Regions from separate parts of the Massilibacterium senegalense genome, predicted to be linked through region 1. Evidence: riboswitches for the same ligand, from Rfam matches in the RefSeq annotation. Region 1 holds a riboswitch; each other region holds the start of a gene.
The links. A riboswitch is a leader RNA that binds a small molecule or an ion and turns the genes downstream of it on or off. The one in region 1 is predicted to bind S-adenosylmethionine.
Positions count from the first base shown of each region.

Region 2: linked by a shared signal. The riboswitch ahead of BN1372_RS07875 (bifunctional homocysteine S-methyltransferase/methylenetetrahydrofolate reductase) and the one ahead of BN1372_RS11350 (methionine ABC transporter ATP-binding protein) in region 1 are both predicted to bind S-adenosylmethionine.
Region 3: linked by a shared signal. The riboswitch ahead of BN1372_RS02475 (aminotransferase class I/II-fold pyridoxal phosphate-dependent enzyme) and the one ahead of BN1372_RS11350 (methionine ABC transporter ATP-binding protein) in region 1 are both predicted to bind S-adenosylmethionine.

Region 1 is NZ_LN831786.1:1,604,386-1,611,536, forward strand. It holds gene BN1372_RS11325 (cysteine desulfurase) at 1-156, opposite strand, end outside; gene sufD (Fe-S cluster assembly protein SufD) at 156-1,460, opposite strand; gene sufC (Fe-S cluster assembly ATPase SufC) at 1,480-2,262, opposite strand; gene BN1372_RS15385 (YuzK family famiily protein) at 2,646-2,795, opposite strand; gene BN1372_RS11340 (MetQ/NlpA family ABC transporter substrate-binding protein) at 3,085-3,897, opposite strand; gene BN1372_RS11345 (methionine ABC transporter permease) at 3,915-4,592, opposite strand; gene BN1372_RS11350 (methionine ABC transporter ATP-binding protein) at 4,582-5,610, opposite strand; SAM riboswitch class I at 5,713-5,822, opposite strand; gene BN1372_RS11355 (O-acetylhomoserine aminocarboxypropyltransferase/cysteine synthase family protein) at 5,883-7,151, opposite strand, start outside.
Region 2 is NZ_LN831786.1:903,187-910,337, reverse strand. It holds gene BN1372_RS07900 (genetic competence negative regulator) at 1-309, shown strand, start outside; gene BN1372_RS07895 (PIG-L deacetylase family protein) at 359-1,093, opposite strand; gene BN1372_RS07890 (D-alanine--D-alanine ligase) at 1,387-2,310, shown strand; gene BN1372_RS07885 (YpdA family putative bacillithiol disulfide reductase) at 2,644-3,627, shown strand; gene prsW (glutamic-type intramembrane protease PrsW) at 3,996-4,670, shown strand; SAM riboswitch class I at 4,741-4,832, shown strand; gene BN1372_RS07875 (bifunctional homocysteine S-methyltransferase/methylenetetrahydrofolate reductase) at 4,913-6,751, shown strand; gene metH (methionine synthase) at 6,779-7,151, shown strand, end outside.
Region 3 is NZ_LN831785.1:338,323-345,473, forward strand. It holds gene BN1372_RS02450 (FTR1 family iron permease) at 1-1,068, shown strand, start outside; gene BN1372_RS02455 (arylamine N-acetyltransferase family protein) at 1,167-1,955, shown strand; gene crcB (fluoride efflux transporter CrcB) at 1,997-2,347, opposite strand; gene crcB (fluoride efflux transporter CrcB) at 2,344-2,727, opposite strand; gene BN1372_RS02470 (trans-sulfuration enzyme family protein) at 2,813-3,964, opposite strand; gene BN1372_RS02475 (aminotransferase class I/II-fold pyridoxal phosphate-dependent enzyme) at 3,954-5,132, opposite strand; SAM riboswitch class I at 5,206-5,315, opposite strand; gene BN1372_RS02480 (metal ABC transporter permease) at 5,643-6,521, opposite strand; gene BN1372_RS02485 (metal ABC transporter permease) at 6,544-7,151, opposite strand, start outside.

The DNA.
Region 1 (7,151 bases):
AACATTAGAATTGTATTCACGATAATATTTATCTAACGCTTCAATTACTGTCACTGGTTTTTGTGAAGTTGCTGCGCTATCTAAATATACTAAACGCTGATCATTCACATTTTGATCTAAAATGGGAAAGTATTGACGAATTTCTTTCACATTCATTAGCGAACTTTCCTTTCTATTACGTCAACAAGGCGATTTTTTACTCCTTCAATAGGTAGTTCACTTACTACTGGATTTAAGAATCCATGAATAATTAATCGTTCTGCCTCTTGGCGTTTAATCCCGCGACTCATTAAATAATATAACTGCAACTCATCTACACGCCCAACACTCGCAGCATGCCCTGCCATTACATCATCTTCATCGATTAAAAGAATTGGGTTTGCATCTCCACGTGCTTTTTCACTTAACATTAACACACGTTCTGTTTGTTCCCCATTTGATTTAGAAGCACCATGTTCGATTTTCGTAATTCCGTTAAAAATCGCACTTGCTTCATCCTTCATTACACCGTGGGAGGTCATATTACTTTCTGATCCTTTTCCGATGTGGTATACACGAGAAACAAAGTTTTGTTTTTGGCTTCCACGACCGACTGCTACTGTTTTTGTATCTGCAAAAGAAGAATCTCCTTCTAGATATGTTGTATTATCAGAGATCGTATTTCCATCGTTCATTTGACCAAGAGCCCAGTAAATATGAGCATCTCGTTTTGCAACACCACGACGATTTACGTATGTCACCATCTCTTTTGCAAACTCATCCACCGATGCGTAAACGATTTTTGCATTTTCTTGTGCAATTGCTTCTACTACGATATTCGCTGTTGATTTTACTTGTTCAGTTGCAATGTAGTTTTCTACGATGTTTACAGAACTAGATGTTTCCGCTACTACTAATACATGGTTCATGAAACCGTAATTTTCGTCATCAATGTAGGAAACCACTTGTAATGGCACGTCAATTTCTACATTTTTCGGAACATATAAAAATGTACCTGCATTCATTAATGCTTCATGAAGTGCTGTAAGACGGTGTTCATCCGCTTTTACTGCTTCTGTCATGTAATATTTTTTAACAAGGTCTTCGTGATTCGTTACAGCTGTTTGAATGTCTGTAAAAATAACTCCTTGTTCTTCTAACTCATTGGATAATTTCGAATATACAAGATGACCGTTATGGTGAACAAGTACATTAGAAGCACCGTGTTCATCATCCAATAATGCATCTAATTCTTTTGGTAAATCTTCACGTGTTACATTATTTTTCACTTCAGATGTATGATTAAATTGGGTAAAATTCCATTTATCAATTTTCGTTTTTTCTGGTTTTAACATTGGAACCGTTTCAGCTAAACCTAATGCTTTTACTCGTCTTTCCACCATCCAAGCCGGTTCTTGTCGTTTGGATGCAAATTGACGAATATACGCTTCATCAAATTGTAATTTCTCTTCCACTGCCATTTTCATCACTCCTTACCGCTTACGCTTCTTCGTTCGCAACTTCATCCACAAACCCGAGCTCTTCTTTTACCCAATCGTATCCTTGCGCTTCTAATTTTTCTGCTAATTCCGGACCACCAGATTTTACGATTCGTCCGTTCATCATTACGTGAACATAATCTGGTTTAATGTAGTTTAATAAACGTTGGTAGTGGGTTATCATAATACAGCCAAAGTTTTCACTACGCATTTCGTTTACACCCTTAGATACTACTTTCAATGCGTCGATATCTAGACCAGAGTCAATTTCGTCTAAAATAGCAAATTTCGGTTCAATCATCATTAATTGAAGAATTTCATTCCGTTTTTTCTCCCCACCTGAGAATCCTTCATTTAAATAACGATGAGCAAATGATTCATCCATTTCAAGAAGGTCCATGCGTTTGTCCATTTGACGGATAAATTTCATTAAAGAAATTTCTTCTCCTTCTTCACGACGTGCGTTAATAGCAGAACGTAAGAAGTCTGAATTTGTTACGCCACTTACTTCACTTGGATATTGCATCGCTAAAAATAAACCTGCACGAGCGCGTTCGTCTACTTCCATTTCTAACACGTCTTCTCCATCTAATGTGATAGAACCACTTGTTACTTCGTATTTAGGATGTCCCATAATCGCTGAAGAAAGCGTTGATTTCCCTGTACCATTTGGACCCATAATCGCGTGCACTTCTCCGCCTTTTACTTCAAGGTTTAATCCTTTAATGATTTCTTTCCCTTCAATAGAAACATGAAGATCCTTAACAACTAAATGTGATGACATAAACATTACCTCCAATGTATTTCAAATGATACCTTACCTGCATAATTTTAAAAAATTTATTCTCAATTCATTCTCAATACCATTTTATAATATAACAGTAGGATAAGCAACCTTAAACATTATAATGATACTTTTTAAATAAAAATATTTAAAAAGTACTCCCACCAACGGTTAGAAGTACTTTTTACATGTTCGATTGTATTGTTTGAAAAAGAATTCTTCGAAAAAAGATTAGAACGTTAAAATGTTTCCATCACTACCCTTTTTAGTTTACCTTATTTTCACTTTGATATCCTATCTTTTCACTCATTTATATAGAAAGAAAACGTACATATTTTTTTAGAAATAAAAAAAGACTAGCAAAAGTGCTAGCCTTTTTATTCCTAAGCGTGCAATGTCATTGCGTCTGCTACAACTTGTTTACTTTCGTAGTAATGTTTTTCTCGTGTTTTCTCCACTTGAATAACGTTGTCTAATGAGCGTGCATATTCCTCATAACCCATTCCGTGTGCTTGATGCATCGCTTTTTCCATACTCTCGGTATAATGTAATTTAAATTTTCGAATATGGTATCCATCCCTTCTGAATTTGTCTATTTCATCATAACACGAACAGATACCACAACAAAAACAGCTTCACTATCCTTCAGAACTCCTCTCATCCTCTAGGAGTGAAAAATTTTAAAACGAACGCGCTCATCGTTACAATTGCATGGATTTTTACGTGCATTGTCGCTTTTTTGCAGTTAAGAAGCGATTCGTCACATTTCTGTAACAAAAAAAGTTCGTTCCTTACTGAAAAGGAATGAACTTTTCCATCTACTTATTTATTTACTGGTACAACCGCACCATTATATTTTTCAATAATCCAATCTTGGATTTCTTTGGAATGAAGTACTTCCATTAATTTTTGAATACGTTCATCGTCTGTATCACCTTTACGCACTGCTACGATGTTTACATATGGAGAATTTTCATCTTCAATTTCAATCGCATCTTTCATTGGGTTTAATCCAGCATCTAATGCAAAGTTTGAATTAATAATGACTAAATCACCTTCATTGTTTTCATACACTTTTGGTAATAATTCTGGGTTTATATCATATTTAAATGTTAAATTTTTCGGGTTTTTCGCAATATCTTCAAACGTTGCATCGATTGTTTTCCCTTTTTTCAAAGTAATTAATCCCTTTTCTTGTAGTAATAACAATACACGACCATGGTCTGCAACAGAGTTACTTAAAATAACCGTTGCTCCGTCTTTTACATCTTCAAGCTTTTTGTATTCTTTAGAATAAATACCGATTGGTTCGATATGAACGCCACCTGCATCTTCAAATTCATAACCATGTTCTTTTATTTTTTTTTCGAAAAACGGTTTATGTTGATAGAAGTTTGCGTCTAATTCTTTTTGTGCTAATGCTTTATTCGGTAAGACGTATTCTTGGAATGTTTCAATTTCTAATTCAATGCCTTCTTTTTCTAATAACGGTTTAGCTTGTTCTAAAATTTCCGCATGCGGTACGTTTGTTGCTCCCACGACCAATTTATTTTTATCTTCTTTTGCATTTCCTGAACATGCCGCTAAAACAAACGTTAACACTGCAATTGATAATAATGAAAGTATTTTTTTCATTTTCCTATCCTCCTTGGTTATCGTTTATCAATACGATTAGTGATGAAGTCACCGATCGCTTGAAAGATAAATACAATAATTAAAATAAGAATCGTACTAACGACTGTCACGTCCATATGATTACGCTGGAATCCTTCCATAAAGGCTAAGTTTCCTAAACCACCTGCTCCAATCACACCAGCCATTGCCGTGTATCCAACAAGTGCGATAGCCGTTACCGTAATTCCGGAAACAAGTGCTGGCATTGCTTCTGGAAGCAATACTTTAAAAATAATTTGACCATTCGATGCTCCCATCGACTGCGCAGCTTCGATTACTCCTTTGTTAATTTCACGCAATGCAATTTCCACCATTCTTGCGTAAAATGGAGCCGCTCCTAAAATTAACGCTGGTAGTGCCGCGTTTGCTCCGAGCATCGTTTTTAAAATAGCAGTCGTGATCGGTAATAATAAAATAATTAAAATGATAAACGGAATAGACCGAAACACATTGACAAATGCAGAAACAATTCCGTTTATCACACGATTTCCCCACATGTTCCCTTTGGCTGTTAAATAAAGTAATAGTCCTAATATAATACCGAAAAAGAACGTCGCAATGACGGAAATAAACGTCATATACAATGTTTCACCTGTCGCTTGCCACATTTTCTCCCAGACCATATCAGTGAAGTTCGGTAACAATTTAGTTAACATTGTTCACCACCTCCACTTCTACTTGATGATTTTGCAAAAATTGAACTGCTTGTTGGACGATTTCTTTTTGACCATCCATTTGTACGTAAAGACTACCGTATGCACCTGTTTGTGTGCGGGCAATTTCTCCTTGTAAAATGTTTACACTTATATCAAACTGACGAATTAAATCATTCATGATTGGTTGTTCGACAGCATTTCCTAAAAATAATAGTTTGTAAATATATTGATTTGGATATTTTATTTGCAGTTCATCTATCGTCATTTTTTGTTCGTCACTTTGTACTTCTTGATTAACAAAATCTTTGGTAATAGCTTGTTCTGGATGTTGAAAAACATCTAACACGTTGCCAACTTCGACAATTTTACCAGCTTGCATCACTGCAACACGATGACAAATTTTTCGAATAACGTGCATTTCATGTGTAATTAATACAATCGTAATGCCGAAACGTTTGTTAATATCAACAAGTAAATCTAAAATGTCATCTGTCGTTTTCGGGTCTAATGCACTTGTCGCTTCGTCACATAACAGTACTTTCGGTTGGTTTGCTAATGCACGAGCAATACCTACCCGTTGTTTTTGTCCACCAGATAGTTGAGAAGGGTACGCATGTTCTCGACCTTTTAATCCTACTAGTTCAATAAGCTCTAATGCTCGTTTCTCTCTTTCTTCTGCTTTTACTCCTGCGATTTCTAATGGAAATTCAATATTTTCTTTTACCGTCCGTGACCAAAGTAAATTAAAATGTTGAAAAATCATCCCGATTTCTTGCCGTGCTTTGCGCAACTCACCGCCACTCAATTTTGCCATATTTTTTCCTGCTACAACAACCGATCCACTCGTTGGTTTCTCTAGCATATTTAACATCCGAATAAGGGTACTTTTTCCTGCACCACTATATCCAATGATGCCAAAAATTTCACCTTTCGAAATTTCTAAGTTAATGTCATCTACTGCATGAATCGTATTTGTTTTTGTAGCAAAGATTTTTTTGATCCCCTCAAGTTTGATCATGCTTATTCACATCCTTGCTTAAATAATATTCTTCCCAATAGTTCTATTATAAGAAAAGCCTTTCTGCTCGGAAAGACAGAAAGGCTATTTTAAACAATACTAACCTTATCTTTCAAAGCTATAAGCCTTGCAGGAATTGGCACCTTGTCAAAATGATATTTGCCGGTTGCCGGGTTTCATAGGGCCAGTCCCTCCACCTCTCACGATAAGCGATATGATGTTGTTAAAGAACATGAGAAAAATTTTAGCACGATAACTTTAGGGTGTCAATCTTAAGCGCGACTTTTCAATCCTGTTGCTTTTTCAATTGCTTGTTCTAAATCATTCACAATGTCATCAATATTTTCAATTCCGACAGATAAACGAATTAAATCGTCTTTTACACCAGCTTCTTTTAATTCTTCATCGGATAATTGCGAATGCGTTGTGCTTGCTGGGTGAATAATTAAACTTTTCACATCCCCAACGTTGGCAACGTGTGACCATAAGTTCACATTATTAATGACTTCACGTCCAGCCGCACGCCCACCTTTAATACCAAATACAACGACAGAACCTGCACCCTTTGGTAAATATTTTTTCGCTAATTCATAAGAAGGATGATCCTCACTGCCAGGATACAATACCCAACTTACAGCTGGATGATTTTTTAAATATTCTACTAGTTTTTGTGCATTAGCAACATGTTCTTTCATCCGAACGTGTAATGTTTCTGCACCTAATGATAATAAAAACGCATTGAACGGACTTAACGCTGCACCTGTATCCCGTAGTAATTGTACGCGAATTTTTGTTACAAATGCTGGTGCGCCTAAATCTGCAAATACTACTCCGTTATAGCTTGAGTCTGGCTCTGTAAAACCTGGGAATTTATCAGAATGCCAATCGAATGTTCCACCATCGACAATCACACCACCCATTGCTGTTCCGTTCCCACCAATCCATTTTGTTGCAGAGTGAACAACAATGTCTGCACCGAATTCAATTGGGCGACATAAATACGGAGAAGCAAATGTGTTATCAATAATTAACGGAATACCTGCTGCATGTGCAATAGCTGCCACTGCTTCAATATCTAATACGTTTAAGCTTGGGTTCCCAACTGTTTCTGCATAAATTGCTTTCGTTTTTGGTGTAATCGCTGCCTTGATTGCTTCTAAATCAGTTGGATCTACAAATGTTGTATTTACTCCATACTTCGGTAATGTATGTTGGAATAAATTAAACGTTCCACCGTATACATTAGCAGATGACACAATTTCATCGCCTGCACCTGCAATATTTAAAATGGCATATGTAATCGCTGCACTACCACTTGCAACAGCTAAAGCTGCGACGCCACCTTCCATTGCTGCAATTCTTTCTTCAAAAGCACTTGTTGTCGGATTCATTAATCGAGTATAAATATTTCCTGGTTCTGCTAATGAAAATAAATTAGCAGCATGGTCGGCACTATTAAAAAGATACGCATTGGTTAAATAAATTGGGAGTGCATGTGCGTTTGTTCCTTCGTTTTTCGGCAGTCCTGCGTGTACACCTAA
Region 2 (7,151 bases), 700 kb from region 1:
CAACTTACACTAGATGAACGTCATCACATCTTTTATGAATTTATGTCATTTGAAGATGTGATTTCTTTATCGAGCCGCTTGCATGTGCTCGGAATAAAAGAAGGAATGTTATATTCTTATAATGGATTGTTTTACTTATACTTTGATTGGGAGCATATTGAAATGAATTCGTCTGATAATTTCATTGCTATTTTATCGGAGTTTGGCTATCCATCTACTACAACGGTCTTTAAAGTAATGGAGTACGGAAAAGTATTGATGGAAAAGGAAGCCATTCATCATATTTATCATCATTTTGTCAATCGATAAAAAGAAGGACTGCTTAATTTAGCAGTCCTTCTTTTTATCGATTGTTATATTAGTTAGCAGGAAGTAAGTCTTCCGATGACTCTTGAAAATCTTCTTTTTTCCAAATTCGGATATAATATTCGAAGTTATTATATCGATGGAATGGCTGATTTGTATTATAAATAGTAGGGAAAACACGTTCAACTGATAGATGTTGTGTTTTATGTGCAAGCAATGCTTGTCGGATATTTTCACGTTCATCCATTGTTAACGAAATGGAGACGTCAATTGTTTCGTCTGGATCACCAATAATTGACATACCTGATTGTTCCACAAACGATTGTGGGATTGCTGCATAGTAAAGCGCTTCGATGTTTATGCTATTTTTTAGAGATATCATCGCTTTTAACGTAGCTTCCTGAATAGCGGTATGATCACGATGACCAGAAATGCCATGCGGTGGAAATGTGACGATAATTTCTGGTTTATACTCTAGTAGCAATTCTCGTACTCGTTCGTATAGAATGTTTTCTTCTAAGTCTAGCAATGTTCCGTCTTTAAATGTATCTACAATTAATTCATCCACCCCTAAAATAGAAGTAGCTTGTTCTAATTCTTTTTTTCGTACATTTGCCAGTTCTTCTTTCGTACAAATTGGTGGATTTCCACATTTCCCCGCATCCCCATGGGTAGCAGAATAGACAATTGTCTTTACATTGTTTTTCTTTGCATACCGAGTAATTACACCACCTGTTGTAAAAGTTTCATCATCGGGGTGAGCAAAAGAAAAAAATACAGTTTTCATCATGCCTTCATCCTCACATCATAATTTGAATATAATTAGTATACCGTAGAAAAGTTGTTTTGCACAAATTTCAGAACAAGTTCTTTGCATCTTAAAAAAACATGGTATGATGATAGTAGTTTTTTACGAATAAAGAAGCGATGAACTAGATAAATAGAAGAAAGCTGGAGGTTTTTCTTTTCATGAAAAGAAAATAACACTCCCATTTTCCATCTTTAACACGTGAGAGTGGAGAAAAATAAAAGCCTCCTTTAATGGAAGATTTTTTATATAATGTGAAAGGAGTTTTTTTGATGAAAGTTGCAGTTTTATATGGTGGGATTTCCAATGAACGGGAAGTATCCATTAACTCAGGAAAAGGAATTATGAATGCGTTAAAGAAAAAGGGACATGAAGTGATTGGAATAGATTTTCATCCAGCCCGCTTAGAAGAAGTAATTCAGTTAAAAAACCAAGATGTGGATATCGTATTTATCGGGTTACATGGACGTTTTGGCGAAGATGGACGAGTGCAAAGTTTACTAGATATGCTTGGATTAAAATATGTTGGTTCGAATGTTTTGGCAAGTGCATTAGCCATGGATAAACAACGGGCAAAAGTTTTTTTCAAAAAAGCAGGCATTAGAGTAGCAAAGGATTGTTTAGTAACAAAAAAAACATTTGATGCAGAGGCATTTGACGTGCCATTTTCATTTCCAATCGTAGTAAAACCTAATCATGAAGGATCAACCATTGGGTTAACGATTGCGGGTGATGAGGAGACATTGTTAAACGGGATAGAGAAAGCGTTTGAACACGATGAAGAAGTTCTGCTAGAAGAATTTATTAAAGGAAGAGAACTTACCGTTGCAGTAATGGGAGAATATAAAAAAGAAATGACTTTGCCAATCATTGAAATTATTTCGAAAAATCAATTATACGATTATGAAGCAAAGTATGCTCCGGGTATGAGTGAACATATTGTACCAGCACCTATAGACGAAGAATTAAGTAAAAAAATTAAACAACAAGCAATTTTAGCGCACCAAGCATTAGGATGCGAAGTGTATTCACGAGTAGACTTTTTGTTACAAGATAATGGGGAATTTGTTATTTTAGAAGTGAATACGCTCCCAGGAATGACTGCAACTAGTCTGTTTCCAGATGCAGCCAAAGTAATTGGTTTAAGTTATGAAGCCATGATTGAACAATTCCTTCTGTTGTCATTAAAAAAATAAGGGAATGTATATGTATCTCTCATAAATGGATAGGAAGAATCCCCTCTTCAAAAAGGTAAGGTAGCACTAGAAAACAGCGGAGTGGGGATTACACTTCCTAGTTTAGCTCCGTCGTTAATCGAGCACTCTTCGCCTCTTGTATAATAGTGAAACCAGTTCATCTATGCTTTAATGAAGAATAGCAAACCCTTCACTGATGGAAGATTTCTTGTTTTTTTGCTATCATTAACTATGCATATATGTTTGAACGGTATGAGTGTTCATTCCTATTTGTTGCAGGAATGTAGCTTATCATTGAAGTAGAAAAGATCATTTATTAGGAGATGTTTTGCAATGAAAAAAGAAGATGCGCTTATTGTTGGTGGAGGTCCGTGTGGATTATCAGCGGCAATCGAACTTCAAAAAATAGGTAAAAATCCGCTTGTGATAGAAAAAGGAAATGTGGTACATTCTATTTACCGTTATCCAACGCATCAAACATTCTTTAGCACGAGTGAAAAATTGGCGATTGGGGATGTTCCATTTATCATTGAAGGACGGAAACCGAAGCGCAATCAAGCATTGGCGTATTATCGAGAAGTCGTGAAATTAAAAGAAGTTCGTGTGAATGCATATGAACGGGTTGAAAAAGTAGAAAAGCAAGTGGATGGTTCATTCCATGTGTATACGATAAAACAAGATGGAACAAAAGAACGATATAATACGGAGTATGTTGTAATTGCAACTGGATATTATGATAGCCCAAATTATATGAATGTTCCAGGGGAAGAGAAAAAGAAAGTATTTCATTATTTTAAAGAAGCGCATCCATACTTCGATAAAGATGTAGTTGTCATTGGTGGGAAAAACTCAGCGATTGATGCGGCGTTAGAACTTGAAAAAGCAGGTGCCCGTGTAACCGTTGTCTATAGAGGATGTGAATATTCTTCGAGTATTAAACCATGGGTATTACCAGAATTTGAGTCGCTCGTTCGAAATGAATTAGTAAAAATGGAGTTTAACGCAACAATAAAAGAAATTCGTGATCATGAAGTTGTCTATGTAAAGAATGGCGAAGAAGTTGTTATTGAAAATGATTATGTGTTTGCGATGACAGGTTATCATCCTGATCATTCTTTTATTCAAAGTATGGGAGTAATCGAAAATCAAGAGACTGGAAGACCTCATTTTAATCCTGAAACAATGGAAACAAATGTGGAAAATCTATTTATTGCGGGTGTTATTGCTGCAGGTAATGAAGCAAATGAAATTTTTATTGAAAATGGCCGATTTCACGGAGGTCTGATTGCAAACAAAATAATGGAAAAAGAGTGTTAAATAAAAAATACGTGTAAAAGTTCCTTGCCCTTTTTAAAAGATGGGCAAGGATTTTTTTGTTTTCCAATAAATTTTGTGTAAAACATAAAAAGGAAGCTATAATCTGTTAAAATAAAAGAATAAATGTCATCATAAAGAAGCTATAATGAAAGAAAAAGGAAGGATATTCATTTTGCTAATTTCCTTTTGTTCGCTCTTTAAGGTGCTGCCTAGCTAGTAAAATGGTGAAAGATTATTTTGGAAGGATAGAGTAGCAAACAACGAAAGATGAATCAACATTCAGTTTTGTTCTTTTTAGCTATAATTGATGAAGCTAATATACTTGAAACAGAAGAAATCGTTATAAAATAATAAAAGTGAGGGAACAAATGATTACGATTATTACAGCAGGAATCGCTCCTGGGTTTGCGTTACTTAGTTATTTTTATTTGCGCGATAAATACGTCGAACCGATTTCACTTGTTATTCGGATGTTTTTGTTTGGGTGTTTATTAACTTTCCCTGTTATGTTTATGCAATATATTTTTATACAAGAAGGTCTATTTATTCGTGATTGGCAACAAGCATTTCTTCAAGCTGGTTTCCTAGAGGAATGTGTGAAGTGGTTTGTTTTAATGTATGGTGTGTATAAGAATGGAGAGTTTAACGAACCTTTCGATGGAATTGTGTATGCAGTAAGTGTATCATTAGGTTTTGCTACGATTGAAAATATTTTATATTTATTTGTATATGGAATTGATTTTGCCTTTATGCGGGCGCTTTTACCAGTATCTGGTCATGCGTTATTTGGTGCGGTGATGGGGTATTATGTCGGAAAAGGTAAATTTCAAACAGGAAAAAAGAAAAAGATTCTTTTATCTTTATCCTTTTTACTTCCAATTATGTTGCATGGTATGTTTGATTATGTATTCTTAAAGTTTGACCATTATCTTTATTTTATCGTTCCATTTATGCTTGGATTATGGTGGCTAGTATTATATAAAGTACGACTTATAAACGAAGAACAAATGGCGTTAAAACATACAGAAAAACTTTCTGTATGAAAAAGGATTGAATTTTTCACACAGTTATAGTATTGTTAATTACAAGTTTAATAGGATAGCTCGTTTAAACTTCTTATCAAGAGAGACTGAGGGACTGGCCCAAAGACGTCTCAGCAACCGACCTACTAGTAGGTAAAGGTGCTAATTCCAGCTAGATAAGAAGAAGGTCATGTGAATTTTCCCTTCTTCTTTCTAGAGGAAGGGTTTTTTTGTGTGGAGAATAAAGAGTAGGGTGTGAGTAGATGGAGTTGTTAAAAAAATTACAAAATGATATTTTAATTGCGGACGGGGCAATGGGAACGATGCTATATTCCCATGGGGTAGATCGTTCTTATGAAGAAATGAATTTAACGCATAGTGAAGAAATATACAATATTCATCGTGCCTATATTGAAGCAGGTGCTCAAGTTATCCAAACAAACACATACGCAGCCAATGCAGAAAAATTACAACGATATGGGCTCGAAGCGTTAACAAAACAAATCAATCAAGCAGGTGCTAGAATCGCTCGTCAAGCGGCAAAAGACGAAGTGTTTGTTCTTGGAACTGTAGGTGGTATTCGTGCTCTTCATAAACGTGATAACGAATTAGAAGAGCTCGAAAAAATGATTTCAGAACAAGTGTATTGGTTAGCACAGGAACAAATAGATGGTTTTTTATTTGAAACATATTATGATTTAGAAGAATTAAAGATAGCAGTGAAAGTCGCAAAAAAATTAACCAACCTTCCGGTTGTTGCACAATTATCTCTTCATGAAGTAGGAGTGTTGCAAGGCGGAAAGAAAGTAAAAGACGCGTTTGCAGAGTTAATTGACTTAGGGGCAGATGTAGTTGGATTAAATTGTCGTTTAGGTCCACTTCATATGTTACGGTCGTTTAAAGAAGTACCGATTTTTGATCATGCTTTTTTAAGTGCATATCCAAATGCTAGTTTACCGCAATATATTGACGGAAAATTCTCATATTCAGAAAATCCAAAATATTTTGGCGAAATGGCAACAGAATTTGTGAAAGAAGGCGTTCGTTTAATCGGTGGATGTTGCGGAACGACACCAGAACATATTCGCTATATGGCAGAAGCAGTTCGGGAATTAAAGCCGATTTCAGAAAAATCATTCCAGGAAACGAAAGCAACGCCAGCAACGCTTTCTGTTACGAGGAAACGTAGCGATGCTCCGCTTCAAGAGGTTGTAAAAACGAAACGATCCATCATTGTGGAATTAGATACACCAAAGAACGTGAACATGGAACCTTTTATCGAAGGGGCAAAAGCATTGCATCAAGCGGGAGTAGAAGCAATCACAATGGCTGACAACTCATTAGCAACCCCAAGAATTTCGAATATGGCGATGGCGTCCATTTTAAAACAGCAATATCAAATACGCTCATTAGTTCATCTCACTTGTCGCGATCGTAATTTAATCGGATTACAATCGCATTTATTAGGGCTACATGCATTAGGGATTCGAGATATATTAGCCATTACAGGTGATCCTGCAAAAGTAGGTGATTTTCCAGGCGCAACTGGTGTATATGATCTGTCATCATTTGAATTGATCCGTTTTATTAAACAACTAAACGAAGGATTATCGTTTTCTGGTCAGTCATTAGAAGGGAAAACGGATTTTTCGGTCGGAGCTGCTTTTAATCCGAATGTGAAGTACGTAGAAAAAGCAGTGCAACGGATGGAGAAAAAAATAGAAGCTGGTGCAGACTTTTTTATGACACAACCAGTTTATTCGGAAGAAAGAATTATCGAAGTGTATGAAGCAACGAAACATTTGCAAACGCCTATTTATTTAGGGATTATGCCATTTACTGGTGCGCGAAATGCAGAATTTTTACACAATGAAGTACCAGGGATTCGGTTAACAGAAGATATTTTAACGACAATGAAACGTTGTCAAACAAAAGAAGAAGCAACGAAAGAAAGTTTAGCTATTAGTAAATCACTTTTAGATGTAGCATTGGAGTATTTTAACGGTATTTATTTAATTACACCATTTAATCGATATGATTTAACAGTTGAACTTGCTCAGTTTATTCAGGCAAAAGACCGTAAGAAACTAGCATCGATTTAATTTCAAACAAGAAAGGACGTAGAACAATTGGGAGTATCTTTATTAGAAAAACAACTAAATGAACGAATTCTCGTACTGGACGGGGCTATGGGAACGATGATTCAAGCTGCTAATTTAACGGCTGAAGATTTTGGGGGAGAGGAATATGAAGGATGTAATGAATATTTAATCTTAACGAAGCCAGAAGTTATTGATCATATTCATCGAGAATATTTAGAAGCTGGTGCAGATATTATTGAAACGAATACATTTGGAGCTACTTCATTAGTTTTAAGTGATTATAATTTAAGTCATTTAGCGAAAGAAATAAATGTAAAAGCTGCGCAACTTGCGAAAAAAGCAGCAACGGATTTTTCAACAGAGGAGTGGCCAAGGTTTGTTGCTGGAGCGATGGGGCCTA
Region 3 (7,151 bases), on a different contig from region 1:
AATTACTCCCTTCAAGATGTTACAACAAAATTAGCAACGAGCGAAAAAGCAATCGATGATCAAGATTACGAAAAAGCATCAGAAGAGTTAACTGACCTTTTAAACATTTGGCCAATTGTTGAGGGCGAAGTAAGAACGAGAGATAGCAAATTATACAATGATGTAGAAACAAAAATCCCAACTGCCATCAGTTTATTAAACTCGAAAAATGGTGATAAGGAAAAAGCAAAAACAATAGCGATTGATTTACATGATCGACTGACACCATTATTAGCTCGGACTAGCTATACCGCTTGGGATGCTGCCTTAGTCTTATTACGAGAAGGACTAGAAGCGTTACTCATTATCTCAGCCTTACTTGCGTTTTTAAAGAAAACAAATCATGCAAACAAACAAAAATGGATTTGGGGCGGAGTTATATTCGGACTCATTGCAAGTGCCATTTTAGCTATCCTAATCAATCTCTTATTTTCAACTGCTACTGCAGCGTCTAGCAGGGAATACATTGAAGGAATTACCGGGATTGTGGCGGTTATGATGATGCTAACAGTCGGCGCTTGGCTTCATAACAAATCAAATATTCATAATTGGAATCGGTATATTAATGATCAAATGAACCAAGCAATTGCGACGGGAAGTTTACTTTCCATGGCGTTTATTAGTTTCCTTTCTATTTTTAGAGAAGGAGCTGAAACGATTATCTTTTATGTAGGAATGGCACCTTCTATGTCGTTAAATGATTTAGTATTAGGAATCGGTATTGCTACCCTTATTTTACTTGTTGTTGGATTTATTCTTTTCCAATATAGTGTAAAAATTCCGATTCGACCATTTTTCACCGTCGCAACGATTTTTATTTATTTCCTAGCCTTTAAAATTCTCGGGGTAAGCATTCACGCTCTACAAATTGCCAATGTCATTCCGACAAGTACGATTTCTTCGTTACCATTTGTAGATTTACTAGGCTTTTATCCAACAATCGAAACAATTATTCCTCAAATTATCTTGTTAGTACTAATTATATTCACTACATGGTGGATACAGCAAACGAACAAAAAACATGCATAACCGATGAACCGTATTCTCTTTTTAGGATACGGTTCATTTGCTTTTTTATCTTATTTTCATTAATATATTGCTATTATTATGGTTGAAAGGATGATGATATGTACGCCTCATTTTTAGAAACTTGTAACCAACTAGTACCGAAAGAACAGCGCGGTAGTTTCCAACACATTCGCGCCATTCAACGTCTCTTTTCTGCTCATTTTCCTTTTGAAAATTTAGATGTATTAAGAAACGAAATTGGTCCGATTACGAAAGACTTTTTAATCGATAAATTTTTAGTTCGTCGGCGCGGTGGTCTTTGTTATGAAATCAATGCTTTTATGTATCTCATTTTGAAAGACTTACACGTTCCAGTAACCCTCGCAATTGGTACAACACAATCTGATGGTACTTGGAATGTCCCGCATGCCCACGCGATTATTATATGGAAAAAGGACGAAAAACTGTACGTCATCGACAATGGAACAGGTAATAATTTAGCGTTAGCACCGTTACAATTAGACGGACCAAGTGTCACTTCCCCGTTTGGATTGTATCGTCTAAAATCAGAACAAACCGAACAAGGAACGATTGTCATGCAAAAACAAGAAGAGAAACAATGGACCATTTTGTATGCCTTTCATCCTGTTACCGTTCCTTGGGGTGAACTGGATAGAATAAAAACACGTATTCATACACACGAATGCTCTTCGTTTCGTACAAAACTCATGATTACCCAAACGCTCTCAAACGGAACGATTTCTATTAATAATGAGCGAGTAAAACGAAAATGGATAGACGGCCAACAAACTATCGTTCCTTTTCAAACGAATCAACAGCTAGTAGATGCAATCTATATGCATTTCCCACCTTCTATCGCTGACGTCGCCTCTAACTATTTTCTATAAAAGTAGAACACGTGTAGCTAACCTACTGCTACACGTGTTGTTTATAATGAATGTCCAATGATAAAGCCAATAAAAGCAAGCAGGATTCCTAAGATGTAACTTAAAAAACCGTAGAAAAAGAGCCACTTTTTTTCTTTTCGTAATTGAAATAATTCTACATAAAATGTAGAAAACGTTGTGAATGCGCCAAGAAATCCTGTTGCAAGCAATAAAGACAGCGTATTCGAAACAGCTAAACCTGTCACTATTCCGAGTAAAAAAGAACCCACAGTATTGACAAATAGCGTCCCGATTGGAAGATTACGTTTTCCTGCATTCCATTTTTGACTAATAAAAAACCGAAGCATTGCACCAAAAAAACCACCAATGGCAACCATTATTACTTCTATCATAATGTCACCTTCTCTTTTCCACCTAACGTCCAACCGAAGAAAACAAAGAAAAAGCCTGTTATCACACTAATGAAACAATAGAAACAAGCAAGAAGAACTTCATGATTCATCCATAGTTCCACCGTTTCCATACTAAATGTTGAAAACGTCGTAAATGAACCGATAACCCCTGTACCTACTGCTTTTGTTAAAAGCGGAGAAAAACGATTTGTTTTCATTGTTCGGCTCGTTAACCATCCTAAAAAAAAACAACCGACACTATTTGCAATCATCGTTCCAGTAAAAAAAGAAGATGGAAACATCGTTGTCATCCACAGACTTAATCCGTATCGCAAAAGACTACCAATCATTCCTCCAATACCGATTAAAAAATAGATCATGCTTATTCCTTCTTTCTGAACAAAAAACTTCTACCCTTTTATTTAGAATAAAATTTTTGCTAAAAAAAGTAAAGGGGAAAAGCCGTTATAACGTTTGTAACGCTTCATCCAAATCACGAATTAAATCATCCACACTTTCAATTCCGACCGAATAACGCAAGAGGCCATCCCCTATACCACGAGAATGACGTACTTTTTTTGGCATTGCTGCATGAGACATTTTTGCTGGGTACGATAAAATACTCTCCACTGCACCAAGTGATACCGCGACAATCGGAATCTTTACTTGGTTCATTACTTGTAACGCTTTTTCTTCATTTCCTACATCAAACGACACAATTGCTCCATATCCACTAGATTGCTGTTCGTGAATGGTACGTTGTGGATGATTAGTTAACCCTGGGTAATAGACGTGTTGTACTTTTGGATGACCTGACAACCAGTTTGCTAATTTTCGAGCATTCTGTTCATGAATACTCATCCGAGCAGACAATGTCTTCATCCCACGCATTAATAACCAAGAATCTTGTACACCGAGCATATTTCCTAATCCATTTTGCATTTGTTTGATTTTGTTCGCGAGCCCTTTGTCATTTACAACCGCTAATCCAGCGATTAAATCAGAATGACCGCCTAAAAATTTAGAAGCGCTATGTAAAACAACATCGACACCAAGTTCTAAAGGACGTTGATAATACGGGGTCATAAATGTATTGTCTACCATCGTTAAAACATTCCGTTCTTTCGCAACTTCCACTACGCCCTTCATATCCGTTATTTTTAAGGTAGGGTTAGATGGAGTTTCCATGTAAATCACTTTTGTATTCGGTTGAATTGCTGCTTTTATCACTTCTATATCAGTCATGTCCACAAAGGTTGTTTCAATATTCATTCTCGGTAAAATGGTCGTTAATAAACGATACGTCCCTCCGTACACGTCTTCTGTACAAACGATATGATCGCCACTAGATAAAATCATCAATGCACTAGAAATGGCCGCCATTCCAGAAGCAAATGCATACCCATAGTTTCCACTTTCCAATTGCGCAATATACGCTTCTAATGCTTTTCTTGTCGGATTTCCGGATCGAGTATAATCAAATTCTTGTCCATTTAATACATCTGTTTGGTGAAATGTCGATGCTTGAATAATCGGCGTACTAGATGCGCCTGTTCGTTCGTCAATCGCACCTTCATAATGAATATTTTTCGTTTCGAATCGTTGTTTATTTTTCATTTATCGTTACCTTCACTTTCCATTCAAATTCTGCCTCTTTTAACGCTTGGTCCAAATCTTGAATTAAATCATCTATATGTTCAATTCCGACAGAAATACGTAATAACGTATCACTAACACCAACTTCCTGTCTAATTTCCTCTGGAATATCGGCATGCGTTTGAATCGCAGGATACGTTAATAACGTCTCTACTCCACCTAGGCTTTCTGCAAAAGAAATCAATTGAACATGTCGTAAAATTGGTTCAACTAATGCTACATCCACTACTTCAAATGAAAAGATCCCTGTATTTCCAGAAGATTGTTTATGATGAGTATGATACCTTGGGTGTGTTTCGATTGCAGGATAATAAACGTTTTTCACTAAAGGATGTACCTTTAAATATTTCGCTAGTTTTGTAGCATTTTCTTCATGTCGTTCCATCCGTAATGCTAAAGTTTTCATCCCTCTCATCAATAACCAAGCATCTTGCGCACCTAACACGCAGCCAATTGTATTTTGTAAAAATTCCATTTTTTCTGAAAGTTCTTTTCCTTTTGTTACAATTAAGCCTGCTAATACGTCATTATGACCACCTAAATATTTTGTGGCACTATGGACCACAATATCAATACCATGTTCTATCGGTCGCTGGAAAAATGATGTTAGCAACGTATTATCTACAATTGTAAGAAGTTGACGCTGTTTCGCCCAACTGCTCACCTTTTCCAAATCCGTAATCATCATAAGTGGATTGGTTGGCGTTTCGATAAAAATAGCTTTTGTCTGTCCTGTTTGTGCTCGTTCTAATGCTTCTATATCATTCGTATCTACATATGTCGCAGTAATTCCAAAACGGGACATTACCTGTTCCATAATCCGGTATGTGCCGCCATATAAATCAACTGATAGAATTAAATGATCTCCTTGACTAAAAAGAGAGAATACAAGTTGAATAGCTGCCATACCGGTACTACAGGCAAAACCTGCATCTCCTTTTTCTAATTGTTTAATCGCCTCTTCTAATACAGAGCGCGTTGGATTTTTTGTACGAGCATAATCAAATCCAGTACTTTCGCCTAAAGCGGGATGTCTATATGCAGTGGAATTATAAATAGGATAACTAATTGCCCCTGTACGTTTATCAATCGTTGAACCAATTTGCGCTAACACACTTTCTATTCTCATTGTTACAACTCCCTTCGTAATAAACAAAAAAATCTCTTTCATCATGTATGAAAGAGATAAAGGACGAGTGTCTCTCTTATCTCCCAGAATGTAATTTCTGTTGGATTTAGCACCGTATCTTGCAATAACGATTGGTTGCCGGGTTTCATTGGGCCAATTCCCTCCACCTACTCTTGATAAGATAATACTGATTATTCTGTTTTTTTAATTCAATCTATTCTTATCATATTTGTTAATATTAAAAACGTCAAGTAAAATTTACGATAAAGAAATCTTCTATCAGTAGAGGCTTTCATCCTTCTCCTAACAATGTTTAATGCACTTATCTATCTTTTATTATCTCGAAAGCAATAGGAGTTTGTTCAACGAAAAAGCAATAAGGCTCCTAGTAAAAAAGCGTGCTCTTTGCGTCTGCAACTAGGCGTCTTATTACGGCAACTTAATTCCCCGCTTCGTTATGTTTCAATACTATTGGGGTCTTACTACCTGTTAAAGAGGGTTCAACGTCCACTAATTTTTTGATAAAAAAAGATGTGCTATCTTTTTCGAAACTAAACCATACTTTGGAGAAAATAGCCATGCAAGTAAAAAGATAAAGCCTGCCATAGATGCCATGGCTCCAGAAATCGAAACATCGAAATAACTAGCAACATAGTATCCTAATAAAGCATCAATCGTTCCAATACAAGCACTAAAAACTAACATAACGGACAATTTATCTGTTAATAAATAAGCAGTAGCTCCTGGAGCGATTAACATAGCAACTACTAGTATAGAACCAACGCTATCAAAAGCAGCAACGGTCGTAATGGATACCATACCCATTAATAAGTAATGAATAAACATGAGTGGAATTCCAATTGCTACTGCCATATTTGGATCAAAGGATGTAATCTTAAATTCTTTATAAAAACAAAAAATTATTAGTAAATCTATAAAAAGAACACTACTGAGCAAAACAACAGCTTGGGGAACATCTCCTAAAAAGGGAACTTGGATGGTATCCCAAGGAACAAATGTAATTTCCCCCATTAATGCATGCTCTACATCTAAATGAACATTTTCAACAAACAGCGATAATAAGATAACACCAATTGCAAACAAAGTTGTAAATACGACACCTATTGCCGCATCTTGCATCGTTCCAAGTTGATGAAGTAGCTGAACTAAAAAGGCGGTCAGTAATCCAACAATAACTGCACCAATCAACATATACATGCCATTCACACTTTGACTAATGAGAAAAGCTAACACAATTCCTAATAAAACAGTATGACTAATCGCATCCGATAACATAGCAATTTGACGTAAAATTAAAAAGCTACCGACTATTCCACAAGTCACGCCAACTAAAATACCTGTTGCAATAATCCAACCTTCATAACTCAAGGACACTCCTCCTTTCTTTTATTTATTCTGCCTTCATAAAAGGGTAAGACGCTTTCACCTTTTTTACCATTTGTTGTAACGACTGAAAATTTTTTTCGATTAATTGTTCTCTACTTTCTACTTTCATGAACTCGTTCGGATACATTTCTTGAAGTTGCTCTAACGTTTGGATAATTTTTAATTTTTCTGCTGTTTGTTTCCCTTCTTCTGTTAGCATTATCATATCCAACGTAGTAACAATCCATTGTTCTTCTTCTAATAACGCTACTAATTTATTAAATGCCTTCCCTTTCATATAAAATGAAGACGAAGCATCTTGATAAGAAAGAGCTGATACTTGTTCCCTTGACAAACTATACAAAAAAACAAGCAATGATTCTTTTAATAAACGTTTATCATTTTCTTGTCTCCGCACTCTTTTGGCAATTAAACCCCGTTTCGGAGCAAATAACATCGAAATAACAAATAGAGTAGTTGCAGTTAAAACAATAAAAGGTCCAGTTGGAAGCCCCGTGCGTAATGTACTAATCAATGTCCCCATGACACCAGATACAGCACCTATTGCTCCCGAAATGGATACCATTATTTCTAATGAATCAGTCCAATATCTTGCAGCGAGTGCTGGCGTAA